DNA from 2 places in the Kribbella lupini genome. Region 1 is predicted to be linked to the other one. Evidence: riboswitches for the same ligand, from Rfam matches in the RefSeq annotation. Region 1 holds a riboswitch; the other holds the start of a gene.
The links. A riboswitch is a leader RNA that binds a small molecule or an ion and turns the genes downstream of it on or off. The one in region 1 is predicted to bind ZMP and ZTP.

Region 1 (7,249 bases):
GGCGGCTGATCGACCTGCTCGGCGTGAACGGGCCGTCGACCGCGTCACGGCTGGCGGAGGCGACGGGGGAGCTGGTGGGCAACATCAGTCACCACCTGAAGGTGCTGGCGGCCGCGGGGGTGATCGAGGAGGCGCCGGAACTGGCCAAGACCCGGCGCGAACGCTGGTGGCGGTCGGCCAAGGCGTCGTACTCGTGGTCGATCGCGGACGCCGGCGGTGACCCGGCCGGCGAGCTGGTCGCGGAGACCGCCGAGGAGGCGAACCTCACACACCACACGACGAAGGTCCGTCAGTGGTTCGGGCTGAGGTCGGAGTACGACGAGCCGTGGGTTCGCGCGGCGTTCTCGACGGAGAGCTGGGTGACGCTGACCCCTGAGCGGCTGGAAGAGCTCGGGGCGCGCCTCGGGGCCTTGATCCAGGAGTACGTCGACGAGCCGTCCGAGGGCGAGGACGCCCACCCGGTCTTCGTCTTCGCCCACGCCGTACCGGCCCGGCCATGAGCACCGTGCTGGAAGCACCGAGCTTTCCGCCGTTGCGGCGGGACCGGCGGGTGCAGGGGTGGATCTTCTCCGCTGGGGTTTCGCAGGCGGGGGACGTGGCCTGGTACGTCGGGTTGGCGTGGAGTGCGACGCAGGTGACCTCGCCCGCTGGGGCCGGTCTGGTGATGGGGATCGGCGCGTTGCCTCGGGCGTTGGTGCTGTTGTGGGGTGGTGCGCTGGCTGACCGGCTGGATGCGCGGCGGACGATGATCCTGGCCAACCTCGGGCGGATCCTCGTGCTGGCCCTCGCCGCGGGGGTGGTCGCGATGTCCGGGGTTTCGCTGGCGCTCCTGCTGGTCGTGGCGGTGCTGTTCGGGCTGGTGGACGCGCTCTACACGCCGGCGGCGGGGACGATGCCGCGGCGGATGGTGCGCGCCGACGATCTGGTGAAGCTTGCCGCGAGCACCCAGTTGGCGAACCGGCTCGCGGTGTTCGTCGGTGCACCGCTCGGCGGGTTCCTGGTCGCGCACGGAGGGCTCGCCGCGGTGATGGTCGTGGACGCGATCTCCTTCGGGGTGATCGCGATCGCGCTGGCCTGGGTCGTGCGGCCGCGGCTCCCGCAGGTGTCCTCCGCCGGCTCGTCGATCCGCGCCGATCTCCAAGCGGGGTTCGGTTATCTGCGCCGAGATCTGCCGGCGCGCACTCTCGTGATCGCGTTCTTCGGGCTCAACCTCTGCGTCGGTCCGGTGCTCGCGGTCGGCCTGGTGCAGCGGACGTCGGCGGCCGGCTGGGGCGCCGGTTCGCTCGGGCTGTTCCAGGCGTGCTCAGGCATCCTCGCCGCGGCAGGCGCCGTACTGGCCATGCGCTGGAAGCCGACGAACCTGGCCCGCGCCGGCTTGCTCGCCCTCGTCTTCCAGGCCGCCGGCTGCGCGGCGATCGGCATCGCACCCCGCGCGGGCGTGTTCGTCGCGATGGGCGTCATCGGCTTCACGGCCGGCCTCGCGTCGGCGCAGTTGTCGGCGGCGTTTCAGCAGACCATCGCCCCGGCGTACCTGGGCCGGACCAGCAGCATCGTCAGCCTGTCCGACGAGGCCCTGATGCCGGTGGCGATGACCGGCTTCGGTCTCCTGATCTCCGGCGCCGGAATCCCCTTCGCCTGCGCCCTTCTCGGCACACTCTTCGCCGCCCTGATGATCTGGTCGGCCACCCGGTTGACCTGATCTGAGCGGGCCAGTTGAATCGAGCGGCATGAAGACGATCCTGTTCGCGTACCGGGTGAGTGACCTCGAACGCTCCCTGACCTTCTACCGAGCACTCGGCTACACCCAGATCGGCGACGTCGTCGGGGGCGGCGACTCGAGCCTGGTCTGGCTGAAGCTGCCCGACGAGCGCAGCGTGTCACTGGAGCTGGTGCATCGACCGGCCGACGGCCCGGTCGTGATCGGCGGCTTCGAGCACCTGGCGATCGACGTGGGCACGCTCGGTCCGACGCTCGACCGCCTGAAGGCCGCCGGCCTGACGCCGGGCGAGCCGGAGTTTCCGGCCGGTCCGGACGGCCCCAAGACCGCGTGGCTGCTCGATCCGGACGGGTATCGGATCGAGCTGGTCGAGTGGCCGCCCGGGCACCTCGAGAAGGTGCTGAACGGCGACGGTTCGTAGCAGCCGCTGCACCCGGTCCCTGGTCGCAGGTGGATCAGACGAGCATCGCGTTCTGGCGCTCGAGCGTCTTGACCGCCCCGCTGTTCCAGGTGCCGGCGAGCGACTGTGAGAAGGGATCGGGGAAGATCTCGTCATCTCCCTTGGTCAGCCCGTCGAGGATGGCCCGAGCTACCGACTGCGGTGACGCCTTCGGGATGTCGAGGTCACGCACCATGTCGGTGTCCACGGGACCGGGCAGCACGGCATGAACGGCGACGCCCTGCGCGGCCAGGACGGCACGCAGGGACTGCGTCAGCGAGAACGCGGCCGCCTTCGAGATCGAGTACGCCGGACTGATCGGCACCGCGGCCACCGCGGCCACCGACAGCACGTTGACGATCGCGCCCTTCGACTCGAGAAGTCGGGGCAAGAGCGCCTGGATGACGCCGATGGGCCCGAACAGGTTGACTCCCAGATGCCGCTCCAGGCCGGCTCGGTCGGCCAGGTCTTCGTAGCCGTAGCTGCCCGCGTTGTTGATCAGGATGTCGAGCGAACCCACCGTTTCCGCGGCGGCGGCGATCTGTTCGGCATCGGTCACGTCGAGGGTCAGTGGCGTGACGCGCTCGTCCGCGTGGGTCAGGGGCCGTCGGGTACCGGCGTAGACCCGCTTGGCGCCCCGGCTCAGCGCCTCGTCGACCAGCGCCTTCCCGATGCCGCGGCCGGCTCCGGTCACCAGGATCGTCTTGTCCGCGAGTGTCATCTGTACTCCTCGTCAGGGGGAAATCGAACTGTCGAGAGTGCAGACACCACACGGTCGGGAGATCGGGCGGCGCGAGGATCGCCCAGTTCTCGGCCCGGCCGGTGTCACCACTGAGGAAGACTGGCGAACCGGACAGCGGACGAGGTGATGACACGTGTGTGCGAGCGAGCTGATCGCGAAGGCGCGGGCGGGGGACGATCAGGCGTTCCGGCAACTGACCGAGCGACATCGCCGGGAGTTGCACATGCACTGCTACCGGATGCTCGGCTCGTTCCAGGACGCCGAGGACGTTCTGCAGGACACGCTGCTCGCCGCATGGCGCGGTCTCGACCGGTTCGAAGGGCGTGCCTCGATCCGGACCTGGCTGTACCGGATCGCGACCAACCAGTGCCTCAACGCGATGCGCGCGGCAAGCCGCCGTCCGGCGAAGGAGTGGGACGTGCCCGAGATCCAACCACCAGCGCCGAGCCGGCTCGGTGAAGTCGCCTGGCTGGAGCCGTACCCCGACGCGCTCCTCGACGGCGCGATCGCCACGCCACCGGGGCCGGAAGCACGCTACGAGCAGAAGGAGTCCGTCTCGCTGGCCTTCGTCACCGCACTGCAGCTCCTGCCCGCCCGCCAGCGGGCCGTCCTGATCCTGCGCGAGGTGCTGGGGTTCCCGGCAGCCCAGGTCGCCGACATGCTCGACTCGTCGGTCGAATCGGTCAACAGCGCGCTCAAACGGGCCCGCGCCACGCTGCACCGGCGCGTCCCGCCGAACAGAAACGTCGAGGCACCGCCCGCGCCCGCCTCACCGGCCGAACAGGCACTCGTGGCGAGGTTCACCCGCGCGTACGAGTCCAACGACGTCGACGCCATCGTTGCCCTGCTCACCGACGACGTCCGGGTCTCGATGCCGCCGGTGCCGCTCGAGTACCTCGGCCGTGACGCCGTCGCCGGTTTCTACGCCGCGATCATGAGCGCCAACCGCCAGTACCACCTGGTGCCCACGCGCGCCAACGGCCAACCGGCCTTCGGCACCTACCTGCGCGCGCCCACCGACGGCATCCGGCACGGAACCGGGCTCCTCGTCCTCACCCTGACCGACGACCGGATCTGCGCCGTGACCCGCTTCGACAACAGCGTCCTGCCCTGGTTCGGGCTCCCACGCTTCCTGCCCAGCCACTGAAGGACGCCAAGAGCAGCGCCCATCGCCTCGACTCGAAGGTCGACGTGATGGGCGCTCCTTGCGGACTGCGTCAGTTCAGGTCGAGGCCCGGGTACAGCGGGTGCTTGTCGAGCAGTTCGGCGGAGGCCGCGCGGACCTTGTCGGCGACGCCGTCGGCGAGGACGTACTTCGCCTTCGACGGCGCCCCGGCCGACGTGGTGGTCGGGGTGACGCTGGACAGGACATCCACCATGAGCTCGGCGACGCGGTCGAACTCGTCGCCGCCGAAGCCGCGGGTGGTCAGCGCCGGCGTACCGATCCGGACGCCCGAGGTGTACCAGGCGCCGTTCGGGTCCCGCGGGACCGCGTTGCGGTTGGTGACGATGCCGGCGTCGAGCAGCGCCGACTCGGCCTGCCGGCCGGTGATCCCGTACGACGAGACGTCGAGCAGGACCAGGTGGTTCTCGGTGCCGTCGGTCACCAGCTTCACGCCACGCTTCATCAGGCCCTCGGCCAGCGTGACCGCGTTGTCGGCGACGTTCTGCGCGTAGGTCTGGAACTCCGGCCGGCGCGCCTCGGCCAGCGCGACGGCCTTGGCCGCCATCACCTGGCTGAGCGGGCCGCCGAGCACCATCGGGCACCCGCGGTCGACGGCGTCGGCGTACTCGGGCTGGCACAGCACCATGCCACCGCGCGGGCCGCGCAGCGACTTGTGCGTCGTGGTGGTGGTGACGTGCGCATGCGGAACCGGGTCGAAGTCGCCGGTGAAGACCTTGCCCGCGACCAGGCCGGCGAAGTGCGCCATGTCGACCATCAGCGTCGCGCCGACCTCGTCGGCGATCTCGCGCATCTTGGCGAAGTCGACCTTACGCGGGTACGCCGAGTAGCCCGCGATCAGGATCAGCGGCTTGAACTCACGCGCGGTCGCGGCGACCTTGTCGTAGTCCAGCAGCCCGGTCTCCGGGTCGGTGCCGTACGAGCTCTGGTGGAACATCTTGCCGGAGATGTTCGGGCGGAAACCGTGGGTGAGGTGGCCGCCGGCGTCCAGCGACATGCCCAGCATCTTCTGGTCGCCGAGGGCCTTGCGCAGCTTGGTCCAGTCCTCGTCGGACAGGTCGTTGACGTGCTTGGCGCTCGCCTCGGCGAGGGTCGGCGACTCGATCCGGTTGGCCAGGATGGCCCAGAAGGCGACCAGGTTCGCGTCGATGCCGGAGTGCGGCTGGACGTAGGCGTGCGGTGCGTTGAACAGCGCCTTCGCGTGGTCGGCCGCGGCCTGCTCGACGGTGTCGACGTTCTGGCAGCCGGCGTAGAAGCGGTGGCCGACCGTGCCCTCGGCGTACTTGTCGGACAGCCAGTTGCCCATCGTGAGCAAGGTGGCGGGGGAGGCGTAGTTCTCGCTCGCGATCAGCTTCAGCGAGGAGCGCTGGTCTTCCAGCTCGGAGCGGATGGCGCCGGCGACGGTCGGTTCGACCGCGCCGATGACCTCGAGAGCGTTGCGGTAGGCGGCTGACGCGGCCGTCGCGTCGAAGGGTTGAGTCATCGTCGTCTCTCCTGCGGTTGCACTCGGTCGCGGCACCCAGGCGCACGGTGCCGACGTCTTCTCGCTCCCCGGTGGTTCTCCACCTCACGCGCCAGTCGCGACGCGGTAACCCTAGCGTGTGACGGCGCCGGGGAGGACAACTCCCTGCGCTGTCAGAAGATCCGGTCGACGACGGCACCGAAGGGCGTCGTCCGGGGCAGGGTGCCGAACACTCCACCCCAGTCGCCGGCCAGTCGGGACGCCACGAAAGCGTCAGCCACCTCGGCCGTCGAGTAGCGGACCAGCAAGGAGGCCTGCAGGCAAGCGGCCATCCGCGCCGCCAGCCGGCGCGCACCGGCCTCGGCCTCGGAGACGTCGGAGAGCGCTTCCAGTACGTCGGTCACGGCCGCGTCGAGCCGATGATCGGCGCCCTGGGCCGCGCCGACCTCGGTCAGCCACGCCTGCAGCGACTCCGGCCGGCGCAGCGCGCGCAGTACGTCGAGCGCGTTGACCGTGCCGGAGCCTTCCCAGATCGAGTTGAGCGGCGACTCGCGGAACAGCAGCGGCAGTCCCGACTCCTCGACGTACCCGTTGCCGCCCAGGCACTCCAGCGCCTCGGCGACCATCATCGGCGTCCGCTTGCAGACCCAGAACTTGGCCAGCGGGAGCGCGATCCGGCGGAACGCCTTCGCCTGCTCGTCGCCGGCCTCGGACGCGTCGACCGCGGCCGCGAGCCGCATCGCGAGAGCGGTTGCCGCCTCGCTCTCGATCGCCAGGTCGGCCAGCACGTTGCGCATCGCGGGCTTGTCGCGGAGCAGGTCCCCGAAGGCACTGCGGTACGACGTGTGCCAGGTCGCCTCGACCAGCGCGCGCCGCATCAGCGCCGCCGACCCGAGCACGCAGTCGAGCCGGGTCGCCGCCACCATCTCGATGATCGTGCGGACCCCGGCCCCTTCGTCGCCGAGCCGGTACCCGACCGTGCCGTGGAACTCGACCTCGCTGGACGCGTTGGAACGGTTGCCGAGCTTGTCCTTGAGGCGCTGCAGCGCGAACACGTTGCGGTTGCCGTCAGCAAGGACCCTCGGCACGACGAAGCAGCTCAGGCCTTCCGGCGCCTGCGCGAGGACGAGGAACACGTCGGCCTGCGGCGCCGAGCAGAACCACTTGTGCCCGGTCAGGAGGTACTCGTCACCGCTGCCGGTCGGAGTCGCCGTCGTTTGGTTCGCGCGGACGTCCGAGCCGCCCTGCTTCTCGGTCATCCCCATGCCGGCGAGCACACCGGTCTTCTCGGCAACGGGCAGCCGGCGTACGTCGTACTGGGTGGAGGCGAGCTTGGGGATCCACTCGCTGCCGAGCGAGTCGGACGCACGGAGCGCGGGGACGGCGGCGTACGTCATGGAGATCGGGCAGCCGTGCCCCGGCTCGACCTGCGACCAGACGTAGAAGCCCGCCGCGCGCGTCAGGTGCGGCGACGGTTGGTCGCTCGTCCACGGCGAGGCCTGCAGGCCGAAACCGATGGCCTTCTCCATCAGCCAGTGCCACGACGGGTGGAAGTCGACCTCGTCGATCCGGTTGCCGTACCGGTCGTGCGTCTTCAGGACGGGCGAGTTCTGGTTGGCCGGGAGCGCGTGGGAGAGCGCTTCCTGCGTTCCCGCGAGTTCTCCGACCGCCGCCAGCGCCGGGTCCTTCGCCAGGTCCCCGTGCGG
Region 2 (7,249 bases), 130 kb from region 1:
GTCCGGCGGCCTGGTGCACGGCGAGCAAGGCAGTACGCCGTACGGGCACGGCCGCAGTTCCGTTGCCCTCGGCCCCTTGTCGGTCGGGGCCGGCGCACTGCCCACCGGCCGGTCCGACGTCGCGCTCGACCGCGACGCCGCGGCGGCCGGCGGCTACGCGATCGGCGACCAGGTCAGGCTCGCGGTGGGATCGCGGCCGGCGTCGTACCGGCTGACCGGCATCGTCGACCCGCCGGCCGGTTCCTTCCGCGAACCGGTCGTCCTGTTCACCGATGACGTGGCCAAGCAACTGTCCGGCAAGCCCGACCAGCTGTACACCGTGGGCGTGCTGGCCGCACCGGGCGTCGACCAGGACGACCTGGCCGACGCGATCGAGCAACGGCTGGGCGACTCGGTGACCACGGCAACCGGCGACGACAAAGGCAAGCTCGAGTTCCAGGACTCCTCGACCGCCTCCGGTCTGCTGATGGCGGTGGCGGGCTCGTTCGGTGGGATCGCGGCGATCGTCGCGATGTTCGTGGTGGCCGGCACGCTCGGGTTGTCGATCCAGCAACGGCGGCGCGAGTTCGCGCTGCTCCGCGCGGTCGCCGCCACGCCGCGGCAGGTGCACCGGATGATCGGCGCCGAGATCCTGATCGTCGCGCTGGCCGCTTCGGTGCCGGGCGCGATGCTCGGCTACGGGCTCGTGTGGTTGGTGCGTGCGGCGTTCGTCAGGATCGGCGTGATCCCGGCCGACTACGGCCTCTCGCTGTGGCCGGTCCCGATCGTGGTCGCGGTCGTGCTGTCGGTCCTGACGGCCCGGCTGGCAGGGTGGATGTCCGCCCGGCGCGCGGTCAAGATCCGCCCGGTCGAGGCGCTGGGGGAGTCGAGTGTGGAGACGCCGCAGCTCGGTCCGGTCCGGACGCTGATCGGACTCGTCCTGCTGGCGGGAGGCCTTGTGATGTGCGCGGTCCCGGTGTTCGTCGCCGGTGAGGTCGGCACGATCGTCGCGGCGAGCTCGTCGCTGATCCTGGTGATCGCCGTGGCGCTGCTCGGGCCGCGGATCGTGCAGGGCGCGCTGACGCTGGTCGGCCCGGTCCTGCGCCGTTCCGGCGGTGCGTCGGGCTACCTGGCCGCGGCCAACCTGACCCAGAACTCGCGCCGAGTGGCCGGCGCCGTCGTACCGCTCGTGCTGGCGATCACGATCATGATCGTTCAGGTCTCGGTCGGTGCCGCGCAGGTGAAGGAGGCCGGCCGGCAGGCTGACCAGGGCGTGGTCGCCGATCTGGTGGTGGTCAGCTCGGGCGCGGGGCTCTCGCCCGACCTGGTCGACGAGATCCGCGCGACGCCCGGCGTACGGACGGCGACCGCGGTGACGAGGGGACCGGCGACGATCAAGTACACCGACCTCGGTGACGGTTCGACGCAGTCCGTCATGGGGTTCGCGGCGCAGGGCGTGGTAGCGACGGATCTGGCCAGCACGCTCGACCTGGATGTTCGCGAAGGTGACCTCGGCGGGCTCGAGGATGCGGGGACCGTTGCGCTCAGCGAGTCCGCCGCGCAGCAGACCAGGACCGGCTTGGGGCGTCAGGTGGAGTTGTTCCTCGGCGACGGCACGCGCCTGACGCCTGTCGTGGTGGCGATCTACCACAACGGCATGGGCTTCGGAGACGTGACGCTGCCGCGCGGCGTACTGCTCGACCACCTGTCCACGCGGCTGGACGACTCGGTACTCGTCCGGGCCGAATCCGGCGTCGATGCGAGCGCACTGGCCGGCACGCTGACCAAGCAGTTCGCGGGCGACGTCGGGGTGGTGCTCGCCGACCGCAAGACGATGGCGGAGGCGCAGCAGGCCGGCTTGGACCTCAACCGATGGATGAACCTGATCCTGCTGGCCGTGCTGTTCGGCTACGTCGCGATCAACGTCGCCAACAGCCTGGTGATGAGTACGACGGCCCGGCGGCGTGAGTTCGCGCTGCTCCGGCTGGTCGGCATCGGCAAGCGGCAGGTCCGCCGGATGATGCTGGTCGAGTCGGTCGTGGTGATCGGAGTCGCGCTGGTGGTGAGCGCGTTGCTCTGCCTGCCGCCGATGGTCGGCGTCACGGTCGGGCTGAGCGAGGGGGCGACGGTGATCCCGGCGTTCTCGCCGGTCACCACCGCGCTGACCGCGGGCGGAGTGGTTCTGCTCGGGCTGCTGGCGATCATGCTGCCCACCCGACGGGTGTTGCGCCACCGGCCGGTGGACGCGATCAGCATCCGTGAGTGATCCTGAAGTGTCCGGATCTGGGCAGCGCATGGTCTTGACGAGCAGTTGTGCGCAATGAATGACTGTTGGTGCACACCTTCCGCCCCAAGGAGTCGCCCATGCGCCGCTTCGGTCCGCCGGTGGCAGTCGTCGCCGCCCTCGCCCTCGCCCTCGCCCTCGCCGTCAGCCCCTTGACCCTCTCGGCGCAGGCCGGGACGACAGCCCCAGCAGTGACGCCCGAACCGCAGCAGTTCACCTCTCGTCCCGACGGGTTCACGCTCGGCCGAAGCGTCGACCTGGTCCGCGGACCCACCGCGGACGCCGACGCCGAGCGCGTTCTCCGAGCCGGACTCGAACGGGCCGGCGTCAGCACGGTCCGAGTGATCGACCCGGCTCGTGCCGACGCCCGGCCGGGCGTCACCATCTGGCTGGGTGGCAACGACGACGTACTCGACGATCTCGACGTGGCCCCGCCGGCCGGTCTGCCCGCCGAGGGCTATGTCCTTGCTGCAGGCACCTATCGCTCGCGCCACCACCTGGTGCTCGCAGGCGTCGACACCGACGGGACCTACTACGCGGCCCGGACGTTCGATCAACTGCTCCGGGGCCGGCGGATCGACGGCACCGCGATCCGGGACTGGCCGACGATGCGGTACCGCGGCTCGATCGAAGGGTTCTACGGGACGCCGTGGTCGCACGCTGACCGGCTCGACCACCTGGACTACCTCGGGGCGCACCGGATGAACACCTACGAGTACGCGCCGAAGGACGACCCGTACCACCGTGAGCAGTGGCGCGACCCGTACCCCGCCGACAAGCTCGCCCAGCTGGGGGAGCTGGTGAACCGGGCCCGAGGCAACAAGGTCGACTTCACCTTCGCGCTCTCGCCGGGGCTGTCGATCTGCTACACCGCCGACGCGGACTACCAGGCGCTGATCGCGAAGTTCGAGGCGCTGTACGCGCTCGGTGCCCGGTCGTTCAACGTGCCGCTCGACGACATCGACTACAACACCTGGCACTGCGACGCCGACCGGGCCAAGTACGGCACGGGCGGTGGTGCGGCGGGTCAGGCGCAGAGCGAGCTGCTCAACCGGATCCAGCGCGAGTGGGTCGCGACGAAGCCCGGTGTCGCGCCGCTGCAGATGGTGCCGACCGAGTACTACAACGTCTCCGAGACGCCGTACAAGAAGGCGCTGCGCGAGCAGCTGGACGCGGCGGTCGTCGTGCACTGGACCGGGATCGGGGTGATCCCGCGGACCATCACCGCCGCGCAGGCCGCGCAGGCGAAGGCGGTGTTCGGGCACGACATCCTGATCTGGGACAACTACCCGGTCAACGACTACCTCGCCGGGCGGCTTCCGCTGGCCGACTACAGCGGCCGCGACCGCGGGATCGCCGACCAGGTCGTCGGCGTGATCTCGAACCCGATGAACCAGGCCGCGGTCAGCAAGATCGCGCTCTTCGCGTTCGGCGAGCTGGGCTGGAAGCCGGCGACGTACGACGAGCGCGCGGCGTGGGAGCGCGCGCTGTCGGAGCGGGCCGGCGGTGACCGGCGCACGATCGAGGCGCTGAAGGTGTTCGCGGACCTGAACACCTACGACACGACGCTGCACCCGGAGTCCGCACCGGAGCTCGCCGCCCGGATCGAGGCGTTCTGGACGGCTTACGACGGGAGCGGCGCGTCGGCGGAGAGCGCGATCCCACCGGCGGGCGCCGCCTCGGCGGATGCCATGGCCCGCGCGATCCAGGGGCTTCGGCCGTTCTTCCGGGCGGTGACTCGGGCTCCGGCGCAGATCCGGGCCGGCGTGGTCGATCCGGCGTTCAGCGACGAGGCGAAGGCGTGGCTCGATGCGACCGTCCTGTGGGGGCAGGCGCTGGAGGAGTCGCTCGGCCTGCTCGAGGCGCTCGACGACGGTGACGGCGCGACGGCCTGGCTGAAGCGTCAGCAAGTCGACAAGTTGACTGGTCAGGCGAAGGCGATCCGGGACGTTCGCGCGCCGCACTCCGGAACGTACCCGCGGATCGGCGAGGGCGTGGTGGACACGTTCCTCGCGCGGGTCGGCCGGCTGCACGACGCGTGGATCGGACTGGTGCCACGGCGGACGGCGACGGCGAGCGTTCCGACGTACGCGGAGAACGGGCCGGCGCGGATGGTCGACGGGGACGAGTCGACGTTCTACTGGAGCAACCGCGCTCCGGCGGCGAACGACGAGATCCGGGTCGATCTCGGGACACCGCGGGAGATCGGCGCGATCGCCGTACTGATGGGCAAGGACGGGAGCCCGGCCGACTTCATCCAGTCGGGGGCGCTGGAGTGGTCGGCGGACGGTGAGACCTGGACCGAGGTGACCCGCGCGACGACCGCCGAGGTGCGCGCGACGGCTCCGGCCGGGACGAAGGCGCGGTACGTGCGCTACCGCGCGGTGGCGGCGAACGCGTCGAACTGGTTGGTGGTCAGGGAGTTCTCCGTGCAGGTCACCGACGGGTCGGAGCTGGTGCTGACCGCCTCGGGCGGACCGGCGCCGGCCGAGGGATCGGCGTTGTCCCGCGCTGTCGACGGAGATGTCGGTACGGCGTACGCGGCGGCCGCGGGTCCGGTGAGCGGTGACGCGTTGACCGTGACGGCCTCGACTCCGGCCGCGGTGGATCGGGTGACTGTGCTGCAGCGGGCTGGTTCGGTCGCGGCCGGTCGGGTTGACGTCCATACCGCTGCGGGTTGGCGGGAGATCGGTGTGGTGCGTTCGGCATATACCGCGCTGCGGGTGACCGAAACGGTCGATGCCGTGCGTGTTCGGTGGGCGGCCGGGGCGACGGCGCCACAGGTCGCCGAAGTGATCCTGCGTCGATCGGCTGGGTAAACTGTCCGGCGGGCCGCTACTGGCGTTCAGGTGGGTCACCACCGGGGAACGGCCCGCCGGATCTCCGGCTGCAGCCGCGCGCCTGGGCAACGACGAATGTTCGCCGACGCCCGAAGGAGCGCGCCGTATGACCTCAGACACCACTGCCCGGCCGATGATCGGCACCGACCTCGCCGCCGACATGGTGGCCCAGGCCGCCGTCCGCGCCAAGAAGCTGCAGGACGAGACCGGCGTGCAGCCGTGCCTCGCGACCGTGCTGGTCGGTGACGACCCGGCCTCCGCGACGTACGTGCGGATGAAGCAGAACCGGAGCAAGAAGGCCGGTATCGGCTCGGTCAGCGTCGTGCTGCCGGCCGAGACGACCACCGACGAACTCGTGGCCGAGCTGACCAGGCTCTCGAACGACCCGACCGTGCACGGGATCCTGCTGCAGCACCCGGTGCCGGAGCAGATCGACGAGCGGGCCGCATTCGAGGCGATCGCGCCGGCCAAGGACGTCGACGGCGTCACCATGCACTCGTTCGCCGCGATGGCGTTCGGGGAGCCGGGCTTCCGGTCCTGCACGCCCGGCGGCATCCTGCGGCTGTTGCAGGCGTACGACGTACCGCTGTCCGGCGCGCACGCGGTCGTCATCGGCCGCAGCCCGATCCTCGGCAAGCCGGCCGGGATGTTGCTGCTGGCATCGAACGCGACCGTCACCTACACGCACTCGCGGACGCAGGACCTGCCCGCGCTGGTACGTCAGGCCGACATCGTGGTCGCCGCGGTCGGCAAGCCGAACTTCGTCCGCGGCGAGTGGCTGAAGCCGGGCGCGGTCGTGATCGATGCCGGGTACAACGAAGGCAACGTCGGTGACGTGCACGCGGAGGAGGTCGCGCGGGTCGCGAGCCTGCTCACGCCCGTGCCCGGCGGCGTCGGCCCGATGACGATCGCGCTGCTGCTGGAGCAGACCGTCGACGCGGCGGAAGCTCAGACCGCGAACCGCTGAGGGACGTCGGGGGCCGGTGGCGAGACGGGTGCGCACCGCGTGGGCGGTCTGACCTAATGTTGAGACTGGTGTCCAGCGCTGAGGAGCGGTGCGGGACGTGGTGAGCTAGGAGGCAGGACAGTGGCGGTACGGGCGATCCGGGGTGCCACCCAGCTGGACGCGGACGAGCGGGAGCACCTGCTCGAGCGGACGGCCGAGCTGGTCCGGGCGGTGCTGGAGGCGAACGATCTCAGCTCCGAGGACCTGATCAGCATCCTGTTCACCGTCACGCCGGACCTGAGCTCGGAGTTCCCCGCGGTGGCCGGCCGGCAGATCGGCCTCACCGACGTACCGCTGATGTGCATGCAGGAGATCGCCGTCCCGCACGCGCTGCCGCGGGTGGTCCGGATGATGCTGCACACCGAGTCGCCGCGCTCGCGGGAGAAGATCCAGCACGTCTACCTGCACGGCGCCACCGCGCTGCGCCCCGACCTGACGGGCGCCCAGTGAGTGACACCGCCCTTCGCGGCCCGGTCCGCATCGTCGGCACCGGCCTGATCGGTACCTCGATCGGCCTCGCGCTCGCCCGCCTCGGCGTGGTGGTCGAGCTGGTCGACGGCGATCCGGACAACGCCCTGATGGCCGAGCGGATCGGCGCCGGCTCGCGGCTGGTCCAGCTGGAGCCGCAGCTCGTCGTCGTCGCCGTACCGCCGGACCACGTCGGCACGGTGATCGCCGAGCAGCTGGAGCAGACCGACGCCGTCGTCACCGACGCGGCCAGCGTGAAGGGCAAGCCGCTCGCCGACGCCAAGGCGCTCACCGAGGCGGCCGGCCGCGCGAGCGACCTGAGCCGGTACGTCGGCAGCCACCCGATGGCCGGCTCGGAGCGCAACGGCCCGCTGGCCGGTCGCGCCGACCTGTTCGAGGGCGCGACCTGGGCGATCACCCCGCACGAGACCAGCGACCCGGCCGCCGTCGAGCTCGTACGACGGCTCGCCGAGGCCTGCGGCGCGCGGACCGTCGAGCTGTCCGTCCCGGACCACGACCTGGCCGTCGCCCGGGTCTCGCACCTGCCGCAGCTGATGTCGTCGCTGGCCGCCGGCACCCTCGTCGACGCACCCACCGAGCACCTCGAGCTGTCCGGCCAGGGCGTCCGCGACGTCACCCGGATCGCCGCGAGCGACCCGGGGATGTGGACCC

Region 2: it holds a riboswitch for ZMP and ZTP, as region 1 does, so the genes downstream of both, ABD235_RS07430 (bifunctional 5,10-methylenetetrahydrofolate dehydrogenase/5,10-methenyltetrahydrofolate cyclohydrolase) here and ABD235_RS08010 (glycine hydroxymethyltransferase) in region 1, are expected to answer to the same signal.

The regions. Positions count from the first base shown of each region.
Region 1 is NZ_BAAANC010000001.1:1,745,442-1,752,690, forward strand. Features, by position in the region: gene ABD235_RS07985 (ArsR/SmtB family transcription factor) at 1-500, shown strand, start outside; gene ABD235_RS07990 (MFS transporter) at 497-1,699, shown strand; gene ABD235_RS07995 (VOC family protein) at 1,728-2,138, shown strand; gene ABD235_RS08000 (SDR family NAD(P)-dependent oxidoreductase) at 2,173-2,877, opposite strand; gene ABD235_RS08005 (sigma-70 family RNA polymerase sigma factor) at 3,032-4,045, shown strand; gene ABD235_RS08010 (glycine hydroxymethyltransferase) at 4,116-5,564, opposite strand; ZMP/ZTP riboswitch at 5,592-5,673, opposite strand; gene ABD235_RS08015 (acyl-CoA dehydrogenase family protein) at 5,717-7,249, opposite strand, start outside.
Region 2 is NZ_BAAANC010000001.1:1,616,416-1,623,664, forward strand. Features, by position in the region: gene ABD235_RS07420 (FtsX-like permease family protein) at 1-2,245, shown strand, start outside; gene ABD235_RS07425 (glycoside hydrolase family 84 protein) at 2,344-5,082, shown strand; ZMP/ZTP riboswitch at 5,088-5,177, shown strand; gene ABD235_RS07430 (bifunctional 5,10-methylenetetrahydrofolate dehydrogenase/5,10-methenyltetrahydrofolate cyclohydrolase) at 5,210-6,070, shown strand; gene aroH (chorismate mutase) at 6,191-6,559, shown strand; gene ABD235_RS07440 (prephenate dehydrogenase) at 6,556-7,249, shown strand, end outside.